2 regions of the Rhizobium hidalgonense genome follow, and region 2 is predicted to be linked to the other one. Evidence: riboswitches for the same ligand, from Rfam matches in the RefSeq annotation. Region 2 holds a riboswitch; the other holds the start of a gene.
What was found. A riboswitch is a leader RNA that binds a small molecule or an ion and turns the genes downstream of it on or off. The one in region 2 is predicted to bind S-adenosylmethionine.
Positions count from the first base shown of each region.

Region 1: another riboswitch for S-adenosylmethionine. It lies ahead of metA (homoserine O-acetyltransferase MetA); the one in region 2 lies ahead of FFM81_RS18390 (O-succinylhomoserine sulfhydrylase).

Region 1 is NZ_CP054027.1:126,230-138,255, forward strand. It holds gene FFM81_RS00545 (ABC-F family ATP-binding cassette domain-containing protein) at 1-163, shown strand, start outside; gene FFM81_RS00550 (DUF5666 domain-containing protein) at 334-963, shown strand; gene FFM81_RS00555 (ABC transporter ATP-binding protein/permease) at 969-2,831, opposite strand; SAM riboswitch at 2,987-3,064, shown strand; gene metA (homoserine O-acetyltransferase MetA) at 3,115-4,038, shown strand; gene FFM81_RS00565 (aldose epimerase family protein) at 4,165-5,187, shown strand; gene FFM81_RS00570 (GntR family transcriptional regulator) at 5,332-6,105, shown strand; gene FFM81_RS00575 (SIS domain-containing protein) at 6,102-7,133, shown strand; gene nagA (N-acetylglucosamine-6-phosphate deacetylase) at 7,133-8,284, shown strand; gene FFM81_RS00585 (SIS domain-containing protein) at 8,302-9,030, shown strand; gene efp (elongation factor P) at 9,088-9,657, opposite strand; gene epmA (EF-P lysine aminoacylase EpmA) at 9,802-10,863, shown strand; gene FFM81_RS00600 (lysine-2,3-aminomutase-like protein) at 10,860-11,912, shown strand.
Region 2 is NZ_CP054027.1:3,775,812-3,787,837, forward strand. It holds gene FFM81_RS18340 (oxidoreductase) at 1-499, opposite strand, end outside; gene FFM81_RS18345 (NADPH-dependent F420 reductase) at 759-1,505, opposite strand; gene FFM81_RS18350 (MarR family winged helix-turn-helix transcriptional regulator) at 1,542-1,985, opposite strand; gene FFM81_RS18355 (TetR/AcrR family transcriptional regulator) at 2,062-2,703, opposite strand; gene FFM81_RS18360 (efflux RND transporter permease subunit) at 2,721-5,849, opposite strand; gene FFM81_RS18365 (efflux RND transporter periplasmic adaptor subunit) at 5,849-6,964, opposite strand; gene FFM81_RS18370 (TetR/AcrR family transcriptional regulator) at 7,063-7,650, shown strand; gene FFM81_RS18375 (helix-turn-helix domain-containing protein) at 8,049-8,729, shown strand; tRNA gene FFM81_RS18380 (tRNA-Gly) at 8,738-8,811, opposite strand; gene FFM81_RS18385 (2'-deoxycytidine 5'-triphosphate deaminase) at 8,871-9,965, opposite strand; SAM riboswitch at 10,040-10,118, shown strand; gene FFM81_RS18390 (O-succinylhomoserine sulfhydrylase) at 10,161-11,345, shown strand; gene apaG (Co2+/Mg2+ efflux protein ApaG) at 11,579-11,971, shown strand.

The sequences.
Region 1 (12,026 bases), 720 kb from region 2:
CGCCAAACGGGAACAGCTGATGGCCGATCCCAATCTTTTTACGCGCGATCCCGCCGCCTTTAACCGGCTTGCCAGCGAGATGGAGAAGCTGCGCGCCAGCCTGACCAAGATGGAAGAGGAGTGGCTGGAGCTCGAAATGCTGCGGGAAGCGTTGGAAGGCTGAGGCTTCCCAACTTGTCGCCTCACCTTTCCTTGATTCGCCAGTGTATCGCCGCGCGGCATAGGGTGTCGTCCGGCAGCAAATCCAAGTGTTACAGCGTCCTTTGCGCGTCTGAAAAGACGCGCGGCGCTGTAGGGATATTGCCGACCGCAATGGCGACAAGGAAAAGTCATATGTCTCGCAAGTCTCATTCCAGAATTCTCACGGCAATTGCCGCCGGCGGCCTTGTTGCGCTTGCCCTATCGCAGACCGCAGAGGCGCAGGATGGGAACCGCATTCGGGTTCGCGGCGCCATCGAGAGCCTCAGCGGCGATCAACTCGTCGTCAAAACACGCGAAGGCAGCGATGCGACGATCACGTTAAAAGCCGGCTGGAAGGTCGGCGGCATCAAGAAAGCCTTGGTCGAGGATATCAAGCCGGGCGATTTCGTCGGCGTCGCTTCGCTCCCGAAAGGCACCGGTCCGGATGGCGCGATCGAGGTGCTGATCTTTCCGGCGTCGATGAAGGGGACCGGCGAGGGCAACCGCCCCTGGGATGCGCAGCCGAATAGCCAGATGACCAACGCCACCGTCAGCAATGCCGTCAAATCCGTCAACGGCCACACGATCACTTTGACCTATCAGGGCAAGGAAAAGACCATCACCATCGCCGATGCGACCCCGATTGTGACCTTGGCGCCGGCGACCAAGGATGATCTGAAGTCCGGCGCCGGCGTCATCGTCACCGGCGAGAAGGCGGCGGACGGCAGCATCACGGCCAGCCAGGTGGCCGTCGGCCTCGACGGCATTGTGCCGCCTATGTAATTGGCTTAGAGCGCCGGCGTGGGCACGGCGGCAGTGCCCGTACCGGCACTGACGCCGGTCTGGGCGACTTGTTGCTGCTGCTGCGGCTCCTCGGATTTTGACGGCAGCGCCTGCAGATGCAGCACACGTGGATGCAGCGCCTCAAGATAGGCCTCGGAGCGGCCGATATAGATCATGCCGGCTTCGGGCATGGTGGTCAGAAGTTTGGCCATCGTTTCCTGCCATTCCGGCTCCATGCCTTCCAGCACTTCGTCGAAGACGATCCAGCGCGGACGCACGAGGAGCAGGCGGGCAAAGCCGATCGCCTTCTGTTCATCACTGTCGAGCAGCTTGTCCCAGCGGGCGCGGGTATCGAGCCGTGCGATCAGTGAATGCAGGCCGGCCTTCTCGAGGGCTGCCTCGACGGCCGCCTTCCCATAGGCGTCGGGGCTTTCGGGAAAGGCCAGGGCCTCGCGCAGCGAGCCGCCGGGGACATAGGCTACCTGTGGAACGAACAGCATGTCGTCGATCGGCGGCAGGCCCATCGTGCCGCTGCCGCACGGCCAGAGGCCGGCCATCGCCTGGAACAGCAGCTTGCGGTTGACGCTATGATCGCCGTTGATCATGATCTTTTCGCCGGCCTTGATCACGACATCGGTTTCGCGCAGGCGGAATCCGCCGCATTCGTCGATCTCTTCACCGATCTTGGCGACGATGACGATATCTTTCAGCGTCAGCGTGTCCGGCGCGGTGGCTTCGTAGGCAATACTGTCCTTGAGGTCGTAATCCTCCTCCATGTCGACCAGCGCCTGGCGGAAATCGGTGACGCGCATCAGCGTGGCGCGCCATTCGGCGATCGGGCCGAAATTGGCAACGTACCAGCGCAGCGCCGTATTGACCTGGTTGAAGGCGCCGACCGACATCATCAGCTGACCGAGGGTGAGGCCGCCGGAGAAATAGGCCGGCGCGGCGACGATGATCGGAATGACGATCACTAGCCAGCCGTAGCCGGCCGAAACCCAGGTGAGGTTGGTGTTGGCCATGGCGAGCCGCTTGACGACCCTCAGCACCGAGCTGATGTCGGTGTTGATGCGCCGGCGCTCGTTTTCCTCGCCGCGGGCAACGGTGATCGCCGGCATGTTCTCGTTGGCGTGCATCAGGGTGAAGCGAAGCTCGGCCTCCTTCGAAAAGCGGTCGGCGTTGAGCTTCACCAGTTTGCGGCCGACGACCTGGCTCAGCACCGAGGCGGAGGCGGCGTAGAACATCGCCGCCCAGACCATATAGCCTGGAATGGAGAAGCTGTGGCCGCTGATGTGGAAGATGAAGCCGCTGGAAAGCTCCCAGAGCACGCCGATGAAGCTTACGAGAAGAATGGTCGCCTGCAACAGGCCGAGAACGAGCCCTGTCGTGCTTTCGGCAAGGTTGCGGGAATCCTCGTGCAGGCGCTGGTCCGGATTGACGCCGATCAGGCCGCTGGAGGCGAGCCGTAGCGCCCGTTTGCGCTTCAGCCACTGATCGACGAGATCGCGCGACAGGCCTTCACGCATATAAAGCGCCGTCATCTGGTTCAGCCAAGCCTGCAGCACGTTGAGCAGCAGCAGCGTACCGGCGATCATCGCGAAGATTTCAAGCTGATGGAAGAATTCACCGAGGTCGCGGCGCTCCAGCGAATCGTAGAAGGGGGCGTTCCACTCGTTGAGGATGACCTGGCCATAAGCCGTCGCCAGGATGACTACGATCAGCACGGTCGCCAGAAACAGCACCTTGCCACGCACGTCCGAATTCCAGAATGCTGAGAACATCACTCCGAGGCGGTAAGTCAGGGTGAGATCATACCCTACTCCATCCTGCCTTCGGATGCCCGGCCTCCCCTCGGTCTTATCTGCCATCACGCTTTTCCAACATCGCCCATGCTTACCATTATTAACATGGTGGCGTTACCGGTCTATCAACAGATTCTATCAGTCATTAAACTGTGATGATGCTTGCATGGGACGCTACCGCATGCATTCGGCAGTTGATTCGCGGCTCGACTGGGTCTAATGAAGCGTTTCGTGGTGATTTGGCCGGCCGGCTTGCAGCCACGTTAAAAAAGTTGCTAAAGGGCCGCGTGCGGACCGGTAGCGATTTTTTTCGCCGCCGGTTTTTTGCTTTTTTGATCGAGTGACCGCAATGCCCATCAAGATCCCTGATACGCTGCCCGCCTTTGAAACTCTCGTTCAAGAGGGTGTGCGGGTGATGACCGAGACGCTGGCGATCCGTCAGGATATCCGTCCGCTGCAGATCGGGCTGCTCAACTTGATGCCGAACAAGATCAAGACCGAATTGCAGATGGCCCGCCTCGTCGGCGCCTCGCCGCTCCAGGTCGAGCTGTCGCTGATCCGCATCGGCGGCCACAAGGCGAAGAACACCTCCGAGGATCACCTTCTTGCCTTCTACCAGACCTGGGAGGAGGTGAAGCATCGCAAATTCGACGGCTTCATCATCACCGGGGCGCCGATCGAGCTTTTGCCCTATGAGGACGTTACCTATTGGCCGGAGATGCGGGAGATTCTCGACTGGACGGAAACGAATGTGCATTCGACGATGAACGTCTGCTGGGGCGCGATGGCGGCGATCTATCATTTCCACGGCGTTCCGAAATACGAGCTGAAAGAGAAGGCCTTCGGCGTTTACCGCCACCGCAACCTGAAACCTTCCTCCATCTATCTCAACGGCTTTTCCGACAATTTCGAGGTGCCGGTGTCGCGCTGGACCGAGGTGCGCCGCGCCGATATCGAGAAATCCGACAGCCTGGAAATCCTGATGGAATCCAGCGAGATGGGCGTCTGCCTCGTGCACGAGAAGCGGGGCCGGCGGCTCTATATGTTCAACCACGTCGAATATGATTCCACCTCGCTGTCCGACGAATATTTCCGCGACGTCAATACCGGCGTGCCGATCAAGATGCCGCACAACTATTTCCCGCATAATGATCCGGCGCTTGCGCCGCAGAACCGCTGGCGCAGCCACGCGCATCTTTTGTTCGGCAACTGGATCAACGAAATCTATCAAACGACGCCCTTTGATGTGGAGGAGATCGGCACGGATCTCTGAACGTGACCGAGCGAATGCCGCGGCATCGCCGCTGCGGCATTTCTTTCTCCTCCGACCGGTTGCGGTTTGGAACAAATGCGGGCAGGTTCCGCTCCTAAATCCCTGGAAAAGAACGGACGGTCGATCATGTCGGATAAGTTGGAGCGGGAAGTTTTCGGGCAGACCAAGGCGGGCGAGACCGTCTATCGTGTCGTTATCAAGGGCGGCGGGCTGACGGCCAAGATCATCACCTGGGGCGCGGTCATCCAGGATTTGCGCCTGGAAGGGCATGAGGCGCCGCTGCAGCTCGGCTTTGAGGATTTCGACAGCTACCCGCTCTATTCGGCCTATTTCGGCGCGACGCCCGGCCGCTGCGCCAACCGCGTCGGTGGCGGCAAATTCACGCTCGACGGCAAGGACTACCAGCTGGAGCCGAACGAAAATGGCGTCACGCATCTCCATGGCGGCAGCGATAATATCGCCAAACGCAACTGGACGGTCGTCGAGCATGATGTCGACCGCGTGGTGCTGAAGATCGTCGATCCCGATGGCCGCGCCGGCTATCCCGGCAATTGCACCATCCAGGCAACGTTTTGGGTGCACGGCAACGGCGAACTGTCGGTGACCTATGAATCGACCAGTGACCAGCCGACCCTCGCCAATGTCTGCCAGCACGCCTATTTCAATCTCGATGGCCGCGAAGATGCGCTTGGCCACGACATCATGATTGCTGCCGACCACTATCTGCCGACCGATGAAAGGCAGGTGCCGACCGGCGAGATCCGTTCCGTCGAGGGCACGGAGTTCGATTTCCGCGAGATGGCGCCGATGAAGCGTTTCGTCGGCAGTGAACAAGCTTTGTATGACCATAATTTCTGCCTGTCTCCCGAGCGCACCGCCAAGCGAAGCGTCGCGCTTGCCCGCAGCCTCTATTCGGGTGTGTCGCTGGAGGTGCGCAGCACCGAGCCGGGTGTGCAGTTCTATGCCGGTTTCAAGCTCAATACCGGGGCGCCCGGGCTCGGCGGGCGTAAATACGGTCCCTTCGCCGGCTTCTGCCTGGAGACGCAGGTCTGGCCGGATGCCATCAATCATCAAGGTTTCCCGAATGCGGTGCTGCGCCCCGGCGAAGTGCTGCGCCAGGAGACGGACTATATCTTCACCAAGAGCTGACGTCCTTTCAGGCGCGCGGCGCCGTGGACTCACGGCTGTCAAATTTGATCTCCATGAACCTCTCCGGTCCTCGGGGAGGTTTTTTCTTGCCGGTGTGCGATTCCGCCTTGCCGATTGGTTCTAGATAGGTTCTATTACTCTCCCATGGATAGAACCAGTCTGATAGCGGAGCTGAGCAGCCGCGGCCTGCGTGACGAGGCGTTGACCGGCCCGCTTTACAAGCGGCTGGCGCAGGCGTTGACCGGCCTCATCCAGGAAGGCCTGCTGAAGCCCGGCACGGCGCTGCCGGGAGAACGCGACCTCGCCGAGGCTCTGAAGCTCGGCCGTGTTACCGTGCGCACCGCCTACCGCGATCTGATGGCGTCGGGTGCGCTGGAATCGCGCCATGGAAGCGGTACTTTCGTATCGAGCAGGGTGGAGCGCATGGAGCAGTCGCTCTGGCGGCTCTCCTCCTTCTCCGCCGACATGCGCTCGCGCGGGCGCCTGCCGGCTGCACGGATATTGTCGCGGGCGGTCAATACCCCGTCACCGGAGGAATCCTTCCTGCTCGGCCTCGGGGGCGACGAACCGGTGCTCAGGCTCGACCGGTTGCGCCTCGCCGATGGCCTGCCGCTGGCGATCGAACGCGCCGTGGTGCCGATCAAGTTCTTGGGCGATGATGCCGGTGGCGAGGGATCGCTCTATGATGCGCTGACGGCCAGCGGCCACCGGCCGGTGCGCGCGCTACAGCGGCTTACGGCGGTCACGCTGGACCCGTCCTCGGCGGCGATCCTAAACGTTACATCGGGTGCGCCGGCGCTGCTGATCGAGCGCGTCTCGCGCCTGGAAGACCAGCGCGTCGTCGAATACACCCGCTCGCACTATCGAGGCGATGCCTATGATTTCGTTGCAGAATTGAGAATCGGAGATGACCTATGAGTGAGAACCAGTCGCTGATGCTGCAGGAAGCCGGCCAATCGGCGGAGGTGGTGGCCACCCTTCTCGAAAAGGAAAAACCGGTCTTCGCCGAGATTGCCCGGCTGTTTTCATCCTCCCGCCCGAACGTGGTGACGACGGCGGCGCGCGGCTCCTCAGACCATGCCGCCACCTTCTTCAAATATCTCTTCGAGATCAGCTGCGGCGTTCCGGTCGCATCGGTCGGTCCGTCGATTGCTTCCGTCTACGGTGCCACGCTGCATCTGAAGGGCGGCGTGCATTTCACCGTCTCTCAATCGGGCGCCAGCCCAGATATCGTCGCACTGCAGGATGCCGCGAAGAAGGGCGGGGCGACGACGATCGCCGTCGTCAACGTCACCGACAGCCCGTTGGCAAAACAGGCCGATATCGTTCTCGGTCTGAATGCCGGCGCGGAAAAAAGCGTGGCGGCGACGAAATCCTTCATCGCCTCGGTCGCCGCCCTGTCCGGCGTGACAGCCGCGATCGGTGGCGCCTCCGACCTGCAGGCGGGGCTCGGCAAGCTGCCGGAAGCGCTTTCGGCAACCGCCGGGATCGACACCGCGACAGCCGAAGACGTGCTTTTCCATGCGACTTCGCTCTATACGGCCGGCCGCGGCCCGGCCTTCGCGATTGCGCTCGAAGCGGCGCTGAAGGCCAAGGAAACCTCCGGCCTGCATGCCGAGGCCTTTTCGCTGGCGGAACTGATGCATGGTCCGATGCGCCTGGTGCAGCCGGGCTTTCCGATCGTCGCCTTCGCGCCCGACGATGCGGCCTTCGCCAATAATGGCCAGGCGCTGGAACGTCTGCAGAAGCTCGGCGCCACCACCGTCGGTTTCTCCACGCAGCCGCTCTCCGGCGTCAATCTGCGCGTGCCGACGACGGGTAACGGCTTGGTCGATCCGCTGGTATCGCTGCTCGTCTATTATCGGTTGATCGAGTCGGTGACGCGCCGCAAGGGCTTCGATCCGGACAAGCCGGCGAACCTGCTCAAGGTGACGGAGACGGTCTGATGGCCCGCAAGATCTTCGTCGGCGCCCGCATCTTCGACGGCGAGCGCTTCCATGACGACAAGGCGCTCGTCGTTGCCGACGACCGCGTCGAAGCGATCGTTGGGAAAAACGATCTGCCGGGCGGCGAGACGGTGACGCTTGACGGAGGCATTCTGTCGGCCGGTTTCATCGATGCGCAGGTCAATGGCGGCGGCGGACGGATGCTGAATGACGAACCATCAGCAGCTTCGATGGAACTCATCGCCGGCGGCCACCGGCCCTATGGTACGACCTCGCTGCTGCCGACGCTGATCACCGATACATCGGAGGCGTCCATTGCCGCGATCGAGGCCGCGTCGGAAGCGGTCGAGGTCGACCGCGGCGTGGCCGGCCTGCATCTGGAGGGCCCGCATCTGGCGCCCGCGCGCAAGGGCGCGCATCTGGCCGAACTGATGCGGCCGGTCGAGGACCGGGACGTCAAGGCTTTCATCCTGGCGCGCGAGGCGATCGGCACGCTGCTCGTCACTATTGCCGCCGAGCAGGTAACGGTTGCCCAGGTGCGGGAACTTGCGGAGGCCGGCGTCACGATCAGCATCGGCCATTCCGACTGTTCGAGCGAGGCGGCGGAGGAGCGTTTCGATGCCGGGGCACGTGGCGTCACGCATCTGTTCAACGCGATGAGCCAGATGGGGCACCGGGCGCCCGGTCTTGTCGGCGCGGCGATCGATCATCCCTCGGTCTGGTGCGGCATCATTGCCGATGGTCATCACGTCGATCCGAAGGCCTTGCGCACGGCGTTGCGCGCCAAGCGCGGCGAGGGCAAGCTGTTCTTTGTCACCGATGCGATGTCGCTCGTCGGGTCTGATAAGGACTCGTTCACACTGAACGGTCGCACCGTCCGGCGCGAAAGGGGTAGTTTCTGCTCGAAGCTGGTGCTTTCAGACGGCACGCTCGCCGGTTCCGACATCGACATGATCTCGGCGATCCGTTACGGCGTCACCTATCTGGACCTGACGCTCGCCGAGGCTCTGCGAATGGCGACACTTTATCCGGCCCGTTTCCTCAGGCTCGCCGATCGTGGCCATCTCTCGCCGGGCACGCGCGCCGATCTGGTGCATCTCACCGACGCGCTTGCCGTCACCGCCACCTGGCTCGGCGGCGAGGCGACCTGACATCAAGGAGACGTGGGATGACTGATATCACGGATGCCTACTTCGCCAATCTGATTGGCCGCCTGGAGACGCTGAAGGACGTGCTTGCCGAGCCGATGGCGCAGGCAGCTGATGTCATTCTCGATGCTGCCCGCGGCGACAAGCGCGTTTATGTCTTCGGCACCGGCCATTCGCATATGCTGGCGGAAGAGGTTCACTATCGCGCCGGCGGGCTCGCCTTCACCGTGCCGGTGCTTGTCGGCTCGGCGATGCTGCATGAGGGGGCGGTCATCAGCTCGGTCTATGAGCGTACACAAGGTCTGGTGCGGCCGATGCTGGAGCGTTACGGCATACAGCCGGGCGACGTCATTATCATTGCCTCCAATTCGGGCGTGAACGCGGCGCCGATCGAGGCCGCCGATTATGCGCGCGAAATCGGCGCAAAGGTGATCGCCATCACCTCGATCGCCTATTCCTCAGCGATCGCCAATGGCCGTCGACGGCTCGCCGAGGTCGCCGATGTGGTGCTCGATAACGGGCTGCCGCCGGGGGATGCCGTTCTCGATCTCGAAGGCACGGGGTTTCGGGTCGGACCGGTCTCGACGGCGGTCGGGGTGACGGTCATCAATGCGATATTTGCCGAAGTCGCCTCGGAGCTTTCCAAAGCCGGTGATCCGCCGATCTATCTCAGCGCCAACATGCCGGGTGCTGCCGAGGTCAATCAGAAGTTGGTGCGGAAATATCGGCCGCGCAATCCGCATCTCTGAGATTTGATACAAAAAAGGCCGGCGTCGGCCGGCCTTTTTGATAGCCGAAACCAGGGATCAATCCTTGGCGCGCTCGACGTAGGAATTGTCTTCCGTCGCGATGACGACGCGGGTGCCGGCATTGATGTGCGGCGGCACCATGGTGCGCACGCCATTCGACAGCATGGCCGGCTTGTAGGAAGACGATGCCGTCTGCCCCTTGACGACCGGTTCGGTCTCGGTGATCTCAAGCGTGACGTGGCGCGGCAGTTGGAGCGCCAGCGCAATACCTTCATGCATCGAAAGGATGCAGGACATTCCTTCCTGCAGATAAGCCTTGTCGTCACCCATCGTGTCGACATCGACGACGACCTGATCGTAGCTCGCCGGGTTCATGAAGTGGAAGCCTTCGCCGTCTTCATAGAGAAACTGGAAGGAGACGTCTTCGACGAAGGCGCGCTCGACCTGTTCGGTGGTGCGCCAGCGCTCGGAAACCTTCACGCCGTCGACGATGCGGCGCATGTCGACCTGGGTGACCGGCGTGCCCTTGCCCGGGTGAAAGTTCTGGGCGGTGAGAACGACGTAGAGCTTGCCGTCCACGTCGAGAACGTTGCCCTTGCGGACCGAAGAGGCGATAACCTTGACCATAAGACTTCCTTGTAACTCGGCTTTCACCGTCGTAGAGGACTGTCGAACCTCCAAGACGGAAATATTTTTCTTTGGGGCGCAACTAACCTAAAATCCGGGAAATAGCCATCCCCATACCGGCTTCTCCGGCGAAGAAAGCTTGGAATGAACTCTTCGGCCAAAGCGTCCCCCTGGTGGACCCCGTCCGTGCATGCCGATCGCCGTCCGTTCTTGATTGGGCGCAATGCGATCCAGGCGGCGTTGCGCGGGTTTTTCGCGGGCGAGGATTTCATCGAGGTCGATACGGCGGCGCTGCAGATCTCCCCCGGCAACGAGGCGCATCTGCATGCCTTCGCCACGGAAGCGCTGACGACGGATGGGCAAAGGGCGCCGTTCTACCTGCACACCTCGCCGGAATTCGCCTGCAAGAAGCTGCTTGCGGCCGGCGAGGAACGCATCTCTTGTTTTGCCCATGTCTATCGCAATCGCGAACGCGGGCCGCTGCACCATCCCGAATTCACCATGCTCGAATGGTATCGCGCCGACGAAAGCTACGAGAGCCTGATGATGGATTGCGTGCGGATCCTGGCGCTGGCGGCGGAAACAGCAAAGACCGAGAAGCTTGCCTATCGCGGCGGCGAGAGCGATCCCTTCGCCGGGCCGGAGCGGATCAGCGTTGCCGTAGCCTTCGAACGTCATGCCGGCATCGACCTTCTTGCTTCCGTTGCCGCCGACGGTTCGACCGATCGCGATCATCTGGCCGCCGAGCTCCGGCGCGTCGGCATGCGTGTCGCCGAGGACGATGGCTGGGCCGATCTGTTCAGCCGGGTGCTGGTCGAAATGATCGAGCCGCATCTCGGCTTCGGCCGTATCACCATTCTCGACGAATATCCGGTCTCGGAGGCCGCCCTTGCGCGTCCTTCGGCACGCGACCCCCGGGTTGCCGAACGTTTCGAGCTCTATGCCTGCGGCGTCGAGCTTGCCAATGGCTTCGGCGAGCTGACCAATGCTGGCGAACAGCGGCGGCGCTTCGAGATCGAGATGGCCGAGAAGGCGCGGGTCTACGGTGAGACCTATCCACTCGACGAGGATTTCCTCGCCGCACTGTCGCTGATGCCCGAGGCCAGCGGCATCGCGCTCGGCTTCGACCGGCTGGTGATGCTGGCGACGGGGGCATCGCGTATCGACCAAGTGCTGTGGGCGCCGGTCGCGGAGTATGGAAGATGAATGCCGTCAAGCCGATCAAGAGCGTCGACGATCTGGTCATGGCAGGGCTGGTGGCGCCGGCCGATCGCATAGCGCTGGAGGCGGTTGCCGCGCGTTACGCGATTGCCCTGACGCCAGTTATGACCGGGCTGATCGACCGCGCCGATCCCGATGATCCGATCGCACGGCAATTCGTGCCGGATGCCGCCGAACTGACGGTCGCCCTAGAAGAACGCGCCGATCCGATCGGCGATCAAGCCCACAGCCCGGTCGAAGGCATCGTTCATCGTTATCCCGATCGTGTGCTGCTGAAGGCTGTGCATGTCTGCCCGGTCTATTGCCGCTTCTGCTTCCGGCGCGAAATGGTCGGGCCGCAGGGTCTCGGCACGCTCGATGCGGTGGCGATGCAGGCGGCCTTCGACTATATCAAAGGTCATGGAGAGATCTGGGAGGTGATCCTCACCGGCGGCGATCCGCTGGTGCTCTCTCCGCGCCGGCTCCGCGACATCATGGAGGCGCTGGCGGAATTCGCCCATGTGAAGATCGTGCGGTTCCACACGCGTGTTCCCGTCGTCGAGCCTGAGAGGATCGATGCGGCGTTGATCGCCGCGCTGAAGGCGAGCGGCAAGACGGTCTATGTGGCGCTGCACGCCAACCATGTCAGGGAATTGACGGCGGAAGCGCGCGCGGCCTGTGCCCGTCTCGTCGATGCCGGCATCGCCATGGTCAGTCAGTCGGTGCTGCTCAAAGGCGTCAACGACGATCCCGACGTGCTTGCGGAACTGATGAAGGCTTTCGTCGAGATCCGCGTCAAACCCTATTACCTGCATCACCCGGATCTGGCGCCCGGCACCGGCCATTTCAGATTGACGATTGAGGAGGGACAGAGGATCGTCGCGGCGTTGCACGGGCGGATCTCCGGACTGTGTCAGCCGACCTACATCCTTGATATTCCGGGTGGTCACGGCAAGGCCGTTGTCAGCGGCAGCACCGTTCGGGCTAGGGGTGAGGGATGTTATTCCGTCTCGGATTACCGCGGCAACGAGCATTCCTATCCGCCCGTTGATTGACGCAAAGCGGTGCGTTTCGTGTCATTTCTGTACTCGCCGCGGCGAAAATTGGGTCGAATTCCATCGTCGAGACAGGCGTAAGTCGTTGATTAATAGCCAATATTATAGCTCAAG
Region 2 (12,026 bases):
TGAACTCACGAATCTCATGGTCCAGCGACTCCGACAGTCCTTCAAGCGCATGCTTGCTACTGGCATATATTCCCATGAACGGCGCCGGCAGGAAGCCGAGGACCGAGCTGATATTGATGATCAGACCGCTGCGAGCGGCGCGCATGGAGGGCAAAGCAGCGCGGATCATGCGCAGAGGGCCGAAAACATTGGTATCGAAGACCGCCTGAGCTTCGGCAGGCGACGTGTTCTCGACCGGGCCGACTAGCGAAACGCCGGCATTGTTGATCAGAACGTCGATCCTGCCTGCCTCGGACAAAACCCATTGAACAAAATCGGAGACCGAGGCGTCATCGGTCACGTCGGCAGTCCCATAGCGCACGCCGGGAATGGCATTGACACGCTGCGGGTTACGCACGCCGCCAAAGACTTGGAAGCCGTTTTGTGCAAGAAGGCGGGCCGACGCTTCGCCTATTCCGGAGGATGCTCCGGTAATGACGACGACTTTATTTTGAGACATGGAGGCTCCTGGCTGGGCGCGAGTGGTTGACTACGTGCTTCAATAGAATGGTCAGATTTTTCACCCTGTCGGCAAAGGACAGTGTCTCAGAACCTGGTATCCAAGCGCGTAAGATTTCGACCGACATCTATTCTTGCTTTAGATGTCAATCGAAATATAAAATCAAGCACTTTTTGCTTTACGCCGATTTTTTTCGGTAATCGCGCCTCCAAACGTGCCGGGGCAGTGTCGGCCGGGAGCGGCTTGAGCCTCAACGAGTTCAGGATTTCGGAGCGGAAGTCCCCGCTCGGTTTCGAGCGACCATTTCGTCGTGGGTCAGGCTCGTGCCTGCCGCGAAGAATTCCTTGATCAGCGCGTCGCGATTATCGGCTGCGCGGGATCGATCCCCCGATTGCAGCGCTTCTTCCAGCTCATCTGCTGCAAGCTCGGTGCAATAGGCCGGGGTGCCGGGCTGCTGACGCCAGGACGCCGCCAGCCCTCCCGCATCCAGCGCATTGAAACCGGTAGCCTCGACCAGCTCTATGGCAACCGCCTTTGCTTCCGGGGCATCGCCTGCAACCGGGATGGCAATGCGTCCATCCGTGCCATCAGGCCGCCCCTTCTCCGCCAGCGTTGCCGCCAGCACGGCATTCCACGCCTTGACGACGGGTCGGCCGATTTGCCCGCTCACCCAAACGCTTTCGGGCATGCCGCCATCGACCTCGGCGATCACACCGTCGCGAAACGGATAATAGTTTGAGGTATCGATCACCACGACCTCTTCAGGCACGTCCTTGAAGAGCCCAGCGAGATCGCGATAGTTTGCGAACGGGATCGACAGAACGACCACTTCGACGCCCCGGACGGCTTCTTCCTTCGAAACGGCGGCCGCTCCGATATCGCCGGCAAGATCGCGGATGGTGTCCGGCCCCGTCGAATTGGCAAGCTTGACCTCATGGCCGCCGGCGGCAAGTTTTCTCGCCAGCGTCGCGCCGATATTTCCGGCGCCGATGATTCCGATCTTCATGGGATGACCTCTCTCTGATGTGGAAGTAAGCCCGCCTCAATCGCCGGCGGGGCGAGCGAATGCGTGCAGCGTGTCGCGCAGATCGGCCAGCCCCTCGTCGGTGAGCTGGCAGGCGGTTTTGATCTTGTCGGTGACGGCCCAAAGCGCCTCACGCAGGGATTCACCGGCTTCGGTAAGATGGATGAGCACCCGCCGCTCGTCGGTACGATCGCGCGTCCGGGTCACCATGCCGGCCGATTCCAAGCGCTTCAGCAGCGGCGTGATCGTGCCGGTGTCCATGTCGAGCTTTAAACCCAACTCTCCAACGGCGCGGGGCGTACCGCCATAAAGTTCAAGCATCACCAGGTATTGCGGGAATGTCAGACCGAGCGGCTGCAAAAATGGCTTGTGAAGGCGCGCCATCCGGTTGGCCGCGCCATAGAGCGCAAACGAAAGCTGGGTGCCGACCGCGCGGCGGGATGCGATTTCGTTGTTCGGCATGGCTTCATCTAGCGTGCGTTTATCTAGTGCACCAGATAATGGCTTTATCGAAGAGAACAAGGTCGGCAGCGCTAGATTATGCGCTTATACCTTCAGGCAGGGCGCGGTCTGATGTGCCGAGCGCTGTCATGATGAAGCGGATTTGGGCGTGGACGCTGACCGCGGTGGCCTCCCCCTCCTGAACGCGCTGCTCAAGCAGAACCGGATGGAAGAACGGCAGGAAGGCGGTGATGATGCCGCGCGCGGCTTCGTCGGCATCTTCGACTTTGAACTCGCCTGTCTGTAGCCCCTCGCGGACCAGCGCCTTGAGGATAGCCAGGATCTGCTCATTATGCGCGTTGATGGTTGACCAACTTCCATCCATGGCGGCGACAAGCAGCTCGTGCATCGGTCTGTCCTCGACCAGCCTTCTCGTGCTCTGCCGGTGGATGGCGGTCAAAAGATCGGCCAGCTTTTTGCTCGCCGGCGCATCCGTTTGCGCGATCGCCAGAGCAATTTCAGCAACCTCTTTGACCACCAGTCCGCAGACGGAACTGTTGATCGCCGTCCTTGAGGGAAAAAAGCGATAGATATTGGCGCGGCTCATGCCGAGTTCGGCGGCGATGTCGGCGACCGACGTCTTATGATAGCCGATCCGCCGAAAATGCCTTTCCGCCACCTCGAGTATCCGCGTGCGCGACTGCTCAAGGTCAGTTGCTATCGGATCCGCAAAAGTCATCGCCGCCTCCGGAGAATTCACTCGGCAGCCATCGCCGTCGGTAACTCCATCTCCTTCGGTAACTCCACCGCCTTCGGTGAATTTTCATGGCTCTCGTTTTTCGTCGGCTTGATGCGGAACCAGATGGCGTAGAGAGCGGGAAGGAAGAGCAGGATCATCACCGTGCCGACCGCCGTTCCGCCGATCAGCGTGTAGGCCATCGACCCCCAGAACACCGAGTGCGTCAGAGGAATGAAGGCAAGCACGGCGGCAAGGGCGGTCAGAATGACCGGTCGTGTCCGCTGCACCGTCGCCTCGATGACGGCGTGATAATCGTCGAGACCGGCTGCCTTATTGTCCTTGATCTGTTCGGTCAGGATCAGGGTGTTGCGCATCAGGATGCCCGCCAGCCCGATCAATCCGAGAATGGCATTGAAGCCGAAGGGCTTGTCGAAGAGCAGCAGGACTGGAACCGCTCCGGCAAGACCGAGCGGCCCCGTCAGCATGACCATGGTCATCGTCGCCAGGCTGCGGACCTGCAGCACGATAACGATCAACATGGCGGCAATCATCATCGGGAAGATTTTCACCAGGGCGTCGTTGGCCTTGGTTGATTCCTCGATGTTGCCGCCCATCTCGATCCGATATCCGACAGGAAGCGAGGCAATCAGCGGCTGAAGCGCCTTCATGACCTGCTCTGAGACCTCCGGCGGCTGTGTCGCTTCGTTGATATCGGACCGGATCGTAATAACAGGCGTACGGTCGCGGCGTTTCAGAATCGGTTCTTCAAACTGGATTTCCGAGTGGCCGATCTGATCGAGCGGAACCTGTCGCCCATCCCGGCTCATCAGCGAGAAGTCGGCCAATCTGGACGGATCGAGCCGGTTGCCGCCGGCGCTGCGGGCAACAACAGGCACGTTGCGGATATTCTCGCGAACCTCGGTGATCGGAACTCCGCTCAGCAGCAATTGCAGCTGCTGGGCCGCCTCGGCCGGCGACAGGCCGATCAGGTTCAGCCGATCCTGGTCGGGAACGAAGCGCAGCACCGGCGTGCGATTGCCCCAATCGCGGTTTGCCTGGCGCACGTCCGGCACGCTCTTCATGATCTCGAGGGCCTTGTCGGAAATCCGGTACAGTTGCTGCGCATCCGGCCCGCTGATCCGGAACTCGACCGGAAACGGCGTGTAAGGACCGAAGACCAGCTGCGTGACGCGGACATAGGCTTCAGGGGCGAGCCCATCCGAAATGGCCGCGCGCAGCCGAAGCTTCAGTACCTCGCGTGTGTGGGCGTCAGGGGTCAGCACGACGATCTTGGCGAAAGACGGGTCCGGCAATTCCGGCGCCATGGCAAAGAAGAAGCGGGGAGCGCCCTGGCCGACATAGCTGGTGACGGTCTTTGCCTCCGGCTGCTTCTGCAGCCAGCCTTCGAGCTTTTCAACCGTGGCCGTCGTCGTCTCGATGCTGGTGCCTTCGGGCATGCGGACTTCGACGAGGACTTCGGGACGGTCCGAGGTCGGGAAGAACTGCTTTTTCACCGATCCCATTCCAACGACGGAGGCCCCCATGGCGATGGCGACCACCGCACAGGTGACGAACTTGTGGCGCACGGTGAACTCGATCAGCCGCCGCAGGCGCCGGTAATTCGGGGTGTTGTAGATGGCGTGATGGCCACCCTCGACCGGCTTGATCGCCGGCAGCATCTTGACGCCGAGATACGGCGTGAAGGTCACCGCGACAATCCAGGAGACGATCAGGGCAAAGCCGACGACCCAGAAGATGTTGCCGGCATATTCGCCGGCGGTCGACCGGGCAAAGCCGACCGGCATCAGCCCGATGATGGTCACCAGCGTGCCCGACAGCATCGGGGCCGCAGTATGGCTCCAGGCATAGGCGGCCGCCTTGATGCGATCCATCCCCTCTTCCATCTTCACCACCATCACCTCGATGGCGATGATGGCGTCGTCGACCAGGAGGCCGAGCGCCAGGATCAACGCACCAAGGGTGATGCGATCGAAGAACCGGCCGGTCTCCAGCATGATGAGGAAGACGACGGCAAGGGTCAGCGGAACGGCCAGAGCCACGACGATGCCGACACGCCAGCCGAGCGCAATCAGGCTGACGAACAACACGACGCCGAGCGCCATGGCAAATTTCAGCATGAACTCGCCGACGGCTTCGTCGATGTTGACGGCCTGGTCGCTGACCTTTTCGAGCGTCATGCCGAGCGGCAAGGTCTTTGCGATCGCCGCGGATCTTTCTTCCAGCGCCTTGCCGAGGTCCAGACCGTTCCAGCCCTGTTGCATTACAGCGGCAAGCATGATGGCGGGCTCGCCGTCATGGCGAATGAGATAGGTGGCCGGATCTTGATAACCGCGCCGCACTTCGGCAAAATCCGAGAGCTTCAAGGTGCGTCCAGCCGCAGCGATCGGCGTGTCGGCGATCGCCTGGATACTGTCATAGGCGCCATCGAAGCGAATGAAGACCTGGGGCCCACGCGTATCGATCGAGCCGGCCGGCGTCACTGTGTTTTGCCGCTGCAAGGCGGCGGCGACGTCCTGTGCCGAAATGCCGAGCGTGGCCAGCTTGGCATAGGAGAACTCGACAAAGATCTGTTCGGGCCGCTCTCCCAGGATGTTGATCTTCTTGACACCCGGCACATGCAGAAGATCCTGGCGGATCACCTCGGCCTGACGCACAAGCTCGCGCATCGGCATGCCCTTGGCCTTGAGGGCATAAAGACCGAAGCTGACATCGGAATACTCGTCGTTGACAAAGGGACCGAGCACGCCCCTTGGCAGGTTGCGGGCCTCGTCTCCAAGCTTCTTCCGGGCCTGATAGAATTCCTCCTCGACTGCTGTTGCCGGCGTGCTGTCCTTCAAGGTGACGGTCAAAAAGGCATAGCCTGGCCGCGTTGTCGTTTCGACACGATCGTACCAAGTGAGTTCCTGGAGGCGCTTCTCGAGCGGCTCGGCGACCAGATCCTGCATTTCGCGGGCTGTCGCGCCCGGCCACACCGATGTCACGGTCAGAGTCTTGATGGTGAAGGAGGGGTCCTCGGCGCGCCCGAGCTTGACGAAGGCATAGGCGCCGGCGGCGGCCAGCAGAACGATGAAGAACAGGGTGACGGCCCGCTCGCGAACGGCGAGCGCGGATAGATTGAAGTTCATCAGTTTACCGCCTCTGCCTGTTCCACCGTGGTGCGCACGCTGACGCCGTCCTGCAGCAGATGGGCGCCGAGAGCGACGACCGGCTCGCCTGCATTGACGCTGGAAACCACCGCCACCTCCTCACCCAGCTGCTCTATTTTCACCTGCCGGAAGTGCACGGTCGACGATGTCTGGTCGAAGACCCAGACGCCGGTGCGGCTGCCATCGTCCAACACGGCGCCGACAGGCACCGCCGCATGCGATTGGCCGCTGCTGTTGGCGATTCTGATCGTCACCGTCGCACCCAGCGGGGCCGACGCTGCGGCGCCATCCAGAACCCAGCGCGCCTCATAGGTGCGGGTTTGCGGATCGGCGGCATCGGAGATCTGCCGAAGCCGCGCCTTGTCCTGCCGGCTTTCGTTGCCGTAGATGCTGGCATCGGCGATCTCGCCGATCTCAGGCCTGAGGAATTCCGGCATCCAGACCAGCGCTTCACGCGGCCCGGCCTGTGCGAGCCGGACCACGGTTTGTCCCGCCGTCACGACCTGCCCCGGCTCGCCCAGCGTTTCGACAACCGTTCCATCGGTGTCGGCAACGAGGACGGAATAGGCGGCCTCGTTTTCCGCGACCTTGGCGTCCGCTTGCGCCGCGGCAAGCTGCGCGGTAGCGGTGTCAAGCGCTGCCTTTGCCTGCTCGTAGCGCTGCGGCGTCGCGGCCAATCCGTTTTTCACCAAGGCGGCATAGCGTTTCTCGTCTGCTTGCGCCTGGGTCAGCACAGCTACAGCTGCCGCGACCGCGTTTCGTTTCGCCGTAAGGGCCAGATTGAGATCGGTCTCGTCGATGCGCATCAGCGGTTGGCCGGCCTTGACCTGCACGCCAACGTCCACATAACGCTGCATGATCTTGCCGGGCACGCGAAAACCAAGATTGCTTTGCACCCGGGCGGCGATCGTGCCCGTGAAGCTGCGTCCGGCGCTATCCGGCCTCTTTGCTTCCACCAACTTGACGAAGGGTGTTGCGGTTCGGGGATCGGTGGCCGGCACGCTTGCGTCCGAAGACTTGGCGGTCAAGACGAACGTCGTGGCGCCGGCAGCCGCCAGAAGGCCGAAGGAGGCGAGGAGAATTTTGCGGTTCATGTCAGTAACCCTTCTTGACGGGCGCAGCTATTTATTTAGATTGCGATCTAACTCTAATTCTTATATAGATGTCAAATGAAATCTAATTGGAGATCGCTATGAGAGTCAGTCGCGCTCAGGCCGAGGCCAATCGTGAAACGGTGATCGATGTCGCAAGCCGGCTCTTCCGGGAGCACGGCTTCGACGGCATCGGGCTGAAGGACCTGATGAAAGGGGCCGGCCTCACCCAGGGCGGGTTCTACAAGCAGTTCGAATCGAAGGATGATCTTGTGGCGCTTGCATCCGGGCGAGCGATGGAGAGTGCGCTCCGCAGATGGTCAAGGGTTGCCGCCGTTAGTCCCGATCCGCTAGAAGCGGTTGTCGACCTCTATCTCTCGCCCGGGCACCGGGAGGAGAAGGGCGATGGTTGCCCTTTGGCAGCGCTCGGGTCCGACGCGGCGCGCCTGAGCGAAGAGGTCCGCGCTCCATTCCAGAATGGCATCGAAGCTCATCTTCAGATTCTCGACGAATTGATCCCTGCGCCGGACGGCTCGAAACCCGATGACAAAGCCATGCTCATCCTGTCGCTGATGGTGGGCGCCGTAACCATCTCCCGCATCATGACCGACCAAGGCATGGCGGAGCGCGTGCTCGAAACCGCTCGCGATGCGGTCAAGCGCATCGCGGGCGAAACAGACGCAGAATGAGTCCTGCACTGCCCTTCCCGAAGATCAGCACAGGGCGAATGGCCTCACCGCTCCTGACCCGTGAAGTCAACAGGCTCTCATGATCCATAATGCTGCATGCACTCCACGATGGGCCGGATCAGACTTCGACGGAATGCTGGAAACGTTCCTCGGACCTGCCCACTTCGACGGATCGCCGGCACATGGGCCGGCGCATGGGGTTGAAGGCTTCAGTTGGTCGGCTGATGCAAGGTCGCACGGCGCGGTAACGGTTGCCGATCTCGAATGCAAGGGAGAGTGGAACCTTTTAGCCACCGCAGAGACACCGGATTGGCTCACCATTTACGTGCCGCGCGAGGGTCTCTCCGGCATGACACGACGGCAAATCACGACGATAGCATCACCCGGCCAGATACTGCTTGGGCATAGCCGCGAGGCGGATCACTTCCTCGCGCGGGGAGCGCTTCATCGATCACAGAAACTCTTCCTGGATTGGGGCCGGATTTCCCACACGTTCGGACAGCTATTCGAAGCCCCGCTTTCCGGATCGCTCGACCTGTCACCGCTGGTTGATGGATCAACCCCCTCAGGACATCTCATCAAAGAATCTTGTCGAGACGATCATCTCCGGCATGCTCGGAGACGGCATCTTGCTTCATTCGCCGATAGCGATGACCAACCTCACCCAGGCTCTCGCCGATTTGCTGATCAGATTGGTGCCCCATCGCTACTCTCAGCGACTGGAACAGACCGCGTTCACGCCTGCTCCACGGCACGTTCGCCGGGCCATCGATTTCATGCACGCAAATATTGCCGAGCCGATCACAATCCCGATGATCGCTCAATTCGCCAACGTCTCAGTTCGCTCCTTGGAGACCGGCTTCCGGACTTTCAAAGGGGCGACACCGGGCAGCTACCTCAGAACTCTAAGATTACGCGCCGCCAGAAAAGACCTTCTGGATCGGTCGAACTCGCAGAACATCAGGGACATTTGTCTGAAATGGGGTTTCGTCCACGCCGGCCGCTTTTCTGCACTCTACGGGTCGGTTTACGCGGAAAGTCCTCGGGAAACCCGCCGGCGGAAATCTGAGGTCGCCTGAGGGGCAGCTGGAGCGGGTGAAGGGAATCGAACCCTCGTATTCAGCTTGGGAAGCTGCTGCTCTACCATTGAGCTACACCCGCGATGCCCTGAGATTTCCAACAGATGGGGTGCGCTGTCAAGTCGTCCCTTGCGCTACGCCTCAGATACGGAAGTGCTTCGAGAGTTTGAGGCCCTGGGCCTGGTAGTTGGAGCCGAGGCCGGAGCCGTAGAGGCTCATCGGTTTTTCCTGCATGTGCTCATAGACCAGGCGGCCGACGATCTGGCCGTCTTCGAGGATGAAGGGCACTTCGTGGCTGCGCACTTCGAGCACGGCGCGGCTGCCGCGGCCGCCGGCCGGCGCATGGCCGAAGCCCGGATCGAAGAAGCCGGCATAATGGACGCGGAATTCGCCGACCAGCGGATCGAAGGGGGTCATCTCGGCGGCATAATCCGGCGGCACGTGCACGGCCTCGCGCGAGACGAGAATGTAGAACTCGTCGGGATCGAGGATCAGTTCGTTGCGGCCGCGGCTATAGAGCGGCTCCCAGAAATCGAAGATATCGTGCTGATCTTTCTTGTCGACATCGACGACGGCGGTGTGGTGTTTGCCGCGATAGCCGATCAGGCCGTCCTCATCGCCAGCGAGATCAATCGACAGCGCGATGCCGCCGCCGGAGACGTTCGGCAGCTTGCTGGCGACCAGCGTCTCGCTTTCATGCAGCTTCAGCAGTTCCGGCTCACTGAGCAGGGCATGGCCGGTGCGGAAGCGGATCTGCGACAGGCGCGAGCCGCGGCGCACGACGATCGGGAAGGTGCGCGGGCTGATTTCGAGATAGAGCGGGCCGGCATAGCCCGCCGGGATCTTGTCGAATTCCTGGGCGTAATCGGTGATGACGCGGGTGAAAATATCGAGGCGGCCGGTCGAGCTCTTCGGATTGGCCGAGGCCGACATGTCGGCCGGCAGCGCCAAGCTCTCCATCAGCGGCACGATATAGACACAGCCGGTTTCGAGCACCGCCCCTTCCGAGAGGTCGATCACATGCAGGCTCAGCCGGTCGAGCTTGTCCGAGACCAGATGCGAGGGGCCTGGCATGAAGGAGGCGCGCACGCGAAAAGCCTTGGCGCCCAGGCGAAGATCGAGGCTTGCCGGCTGGATCTGGTCGCGGTCCAGCTCCCGCTCGGAGTTCAGACGCCCCGTTTCAAACAGCGCCGCGATCGCGCGGTCCGCCAGAATTCCCATTTCACGAGCCATCATGCCCCATCCATCATTTTGCCGCCGACAAAACCAAACTCGGGGAATTGACGCAAGCAGCTAACAGCAGTATTGCAGAATTATCCCGTGGTGATTTGGCCGGTCGGCTTGCAGCCACGTTAAACAAGTGGCTAAAAAGACCGGGTTGAAACCGGTCTGCTTTTGCGGCCGGTTTTTTTGTTATGTGAAGGTGATGGCATGAGCAAGACCTGGCGCCCGGCAACCCAACTCGTCCACGGCGGAACCTTGCGTTCGCAATATGGCGAGACCTCCGAGGCAATCTATCTCACGCAGGGCTTCGTCTATGAGACGTCGGAAGCGGCCGAAGCCCGCTTCAAGGGCGAGACGGACGGTTATATCTACGCCCGCTACGGCAGCCCCACCAACGACATGTTCGAAAAGCGCATGTGCATGCTCGAAGGCGCCGAAGACGCCCGCGCCACCGCTTCCGGTATGGCGGCCGTCTCTGCTGCGATCCTCTGCCAGGTCAAGGCGGGCGACCATATCGTTGCCGCCCGCGCCCTCTTCGGCTCCTGCCGCTGGGTCGTCGAAACCCTGGCGCCGAAATACGGCATCGAATGCACGCTCGTCGACGGCCGCGATCTCGCCAACTGGGAAAAGGCAATCCGGCCGAACACCAAGGTGTTCTTCCTGGAAAGCCCGACCAACCCGACGCTCGAGGTGGTCGATATCGCTGGCGTCGCCAAGCTCGCCAACCAGATCGGCGCCAAGGTCGTCGTCGACAATGTCTTTGCGACACCGCTCTTCCAGAAGCCGCTGGAACTCGGCGCCCATATCGTCGTCTATTCCGCCACCAAGCACATCGACGGCCAGGGCCGCTGCCTCGGCGGCGTCGTGCTGGCCGACAAGGACTGGATCGACGAGAACCTGCACGACTATTTCCGCCATACCGGCCCGGCAATGTCGCCGTTCAATGCCTGGACCCTCTTGAAGGGCATCGAGACGCTGCCGCTGCGTGTGAAGCAGCAAACGCAGAATGCCGCGAAGATCGCCGATTTCCTGGCCGAGCAGGGCAAGGTCGCCAAGGTGATCTATCCCGGCCGCAAGGACCACCCGCAGGCCGACATCATTGCCAAGCAGATGACCGGCGGCTCGACACTGGTCGCCTTCGAGCTGAAGGGTGGCAAGGATGCGGCCTTTGCGCTGCAGAACGCACTCGATATCATCAAGATTTCCAACAATCTCGGCGACAGCAAGAGCCTGATCACCCATCCGGCAACGACCACCCACAAGAACCTGTCGGAGGAGGCGCGCGCCGAGCTCGGCATCTCCCCGGGCACGGTCCGCCTTTCGGCCGGTATCGAGGATACCGACGACCTGATCGAGGATTTTGCCAAGGCGCTTGCCAAGGTTTCGGCCTGACCAACTGGAATAGTGGCCGGACCCATTCGCGGTTCGGCCACTACCGGCCGCTACGCGCAGCGGAACAAGTTCGCCCGTGCCGGCGTTCGGAAGTAAATTAACACTGACAATTAGGCTTAACGATCGAAAACCCTTCGATCACGGCTGTTTCATCGCTGATCAACGTTCCGTTTCTTGACGGACTGGGCCTCTTTATAAGATACGGGTAACATATCTTGACTAAGGTGCAAGGCATGTATCGCGCCCTCACAAGAGAGATCGAAGTCGTCGTCGAACCGTTTTATCTGGAGGAGCAATCCGATCCGGAAGACGATCGCTACGTTTGGGGTTACCGGATTGTCATCAGCAACAATTCCGGCGTCGCCGTGCGCCTGGTCAACCGCTACTGGAACATCACCGACCAGAATGGACAGGTGGACGAGGTGACCGGCCCGGGCGTCGTCGGCGAACAGCCGCGGCTCAGCCCCGGCGACACCTACGAATATTCCTCCGGCTGCCCGCTCGACACGCCCTCCGGGCTGATGTTCGGCCATTATCAGATGGAAACGGATGAAGGCGAGATGTTCGATGTCGACATCCCGGCCTTCTCGCTGGATTCACCGGGGCTGCTGCGGGTGCTCAACTGACGTGTAGCGCCGAAGTTGATAGTGCGAACACGAACGCCGCGCTTGCCGCATGGGT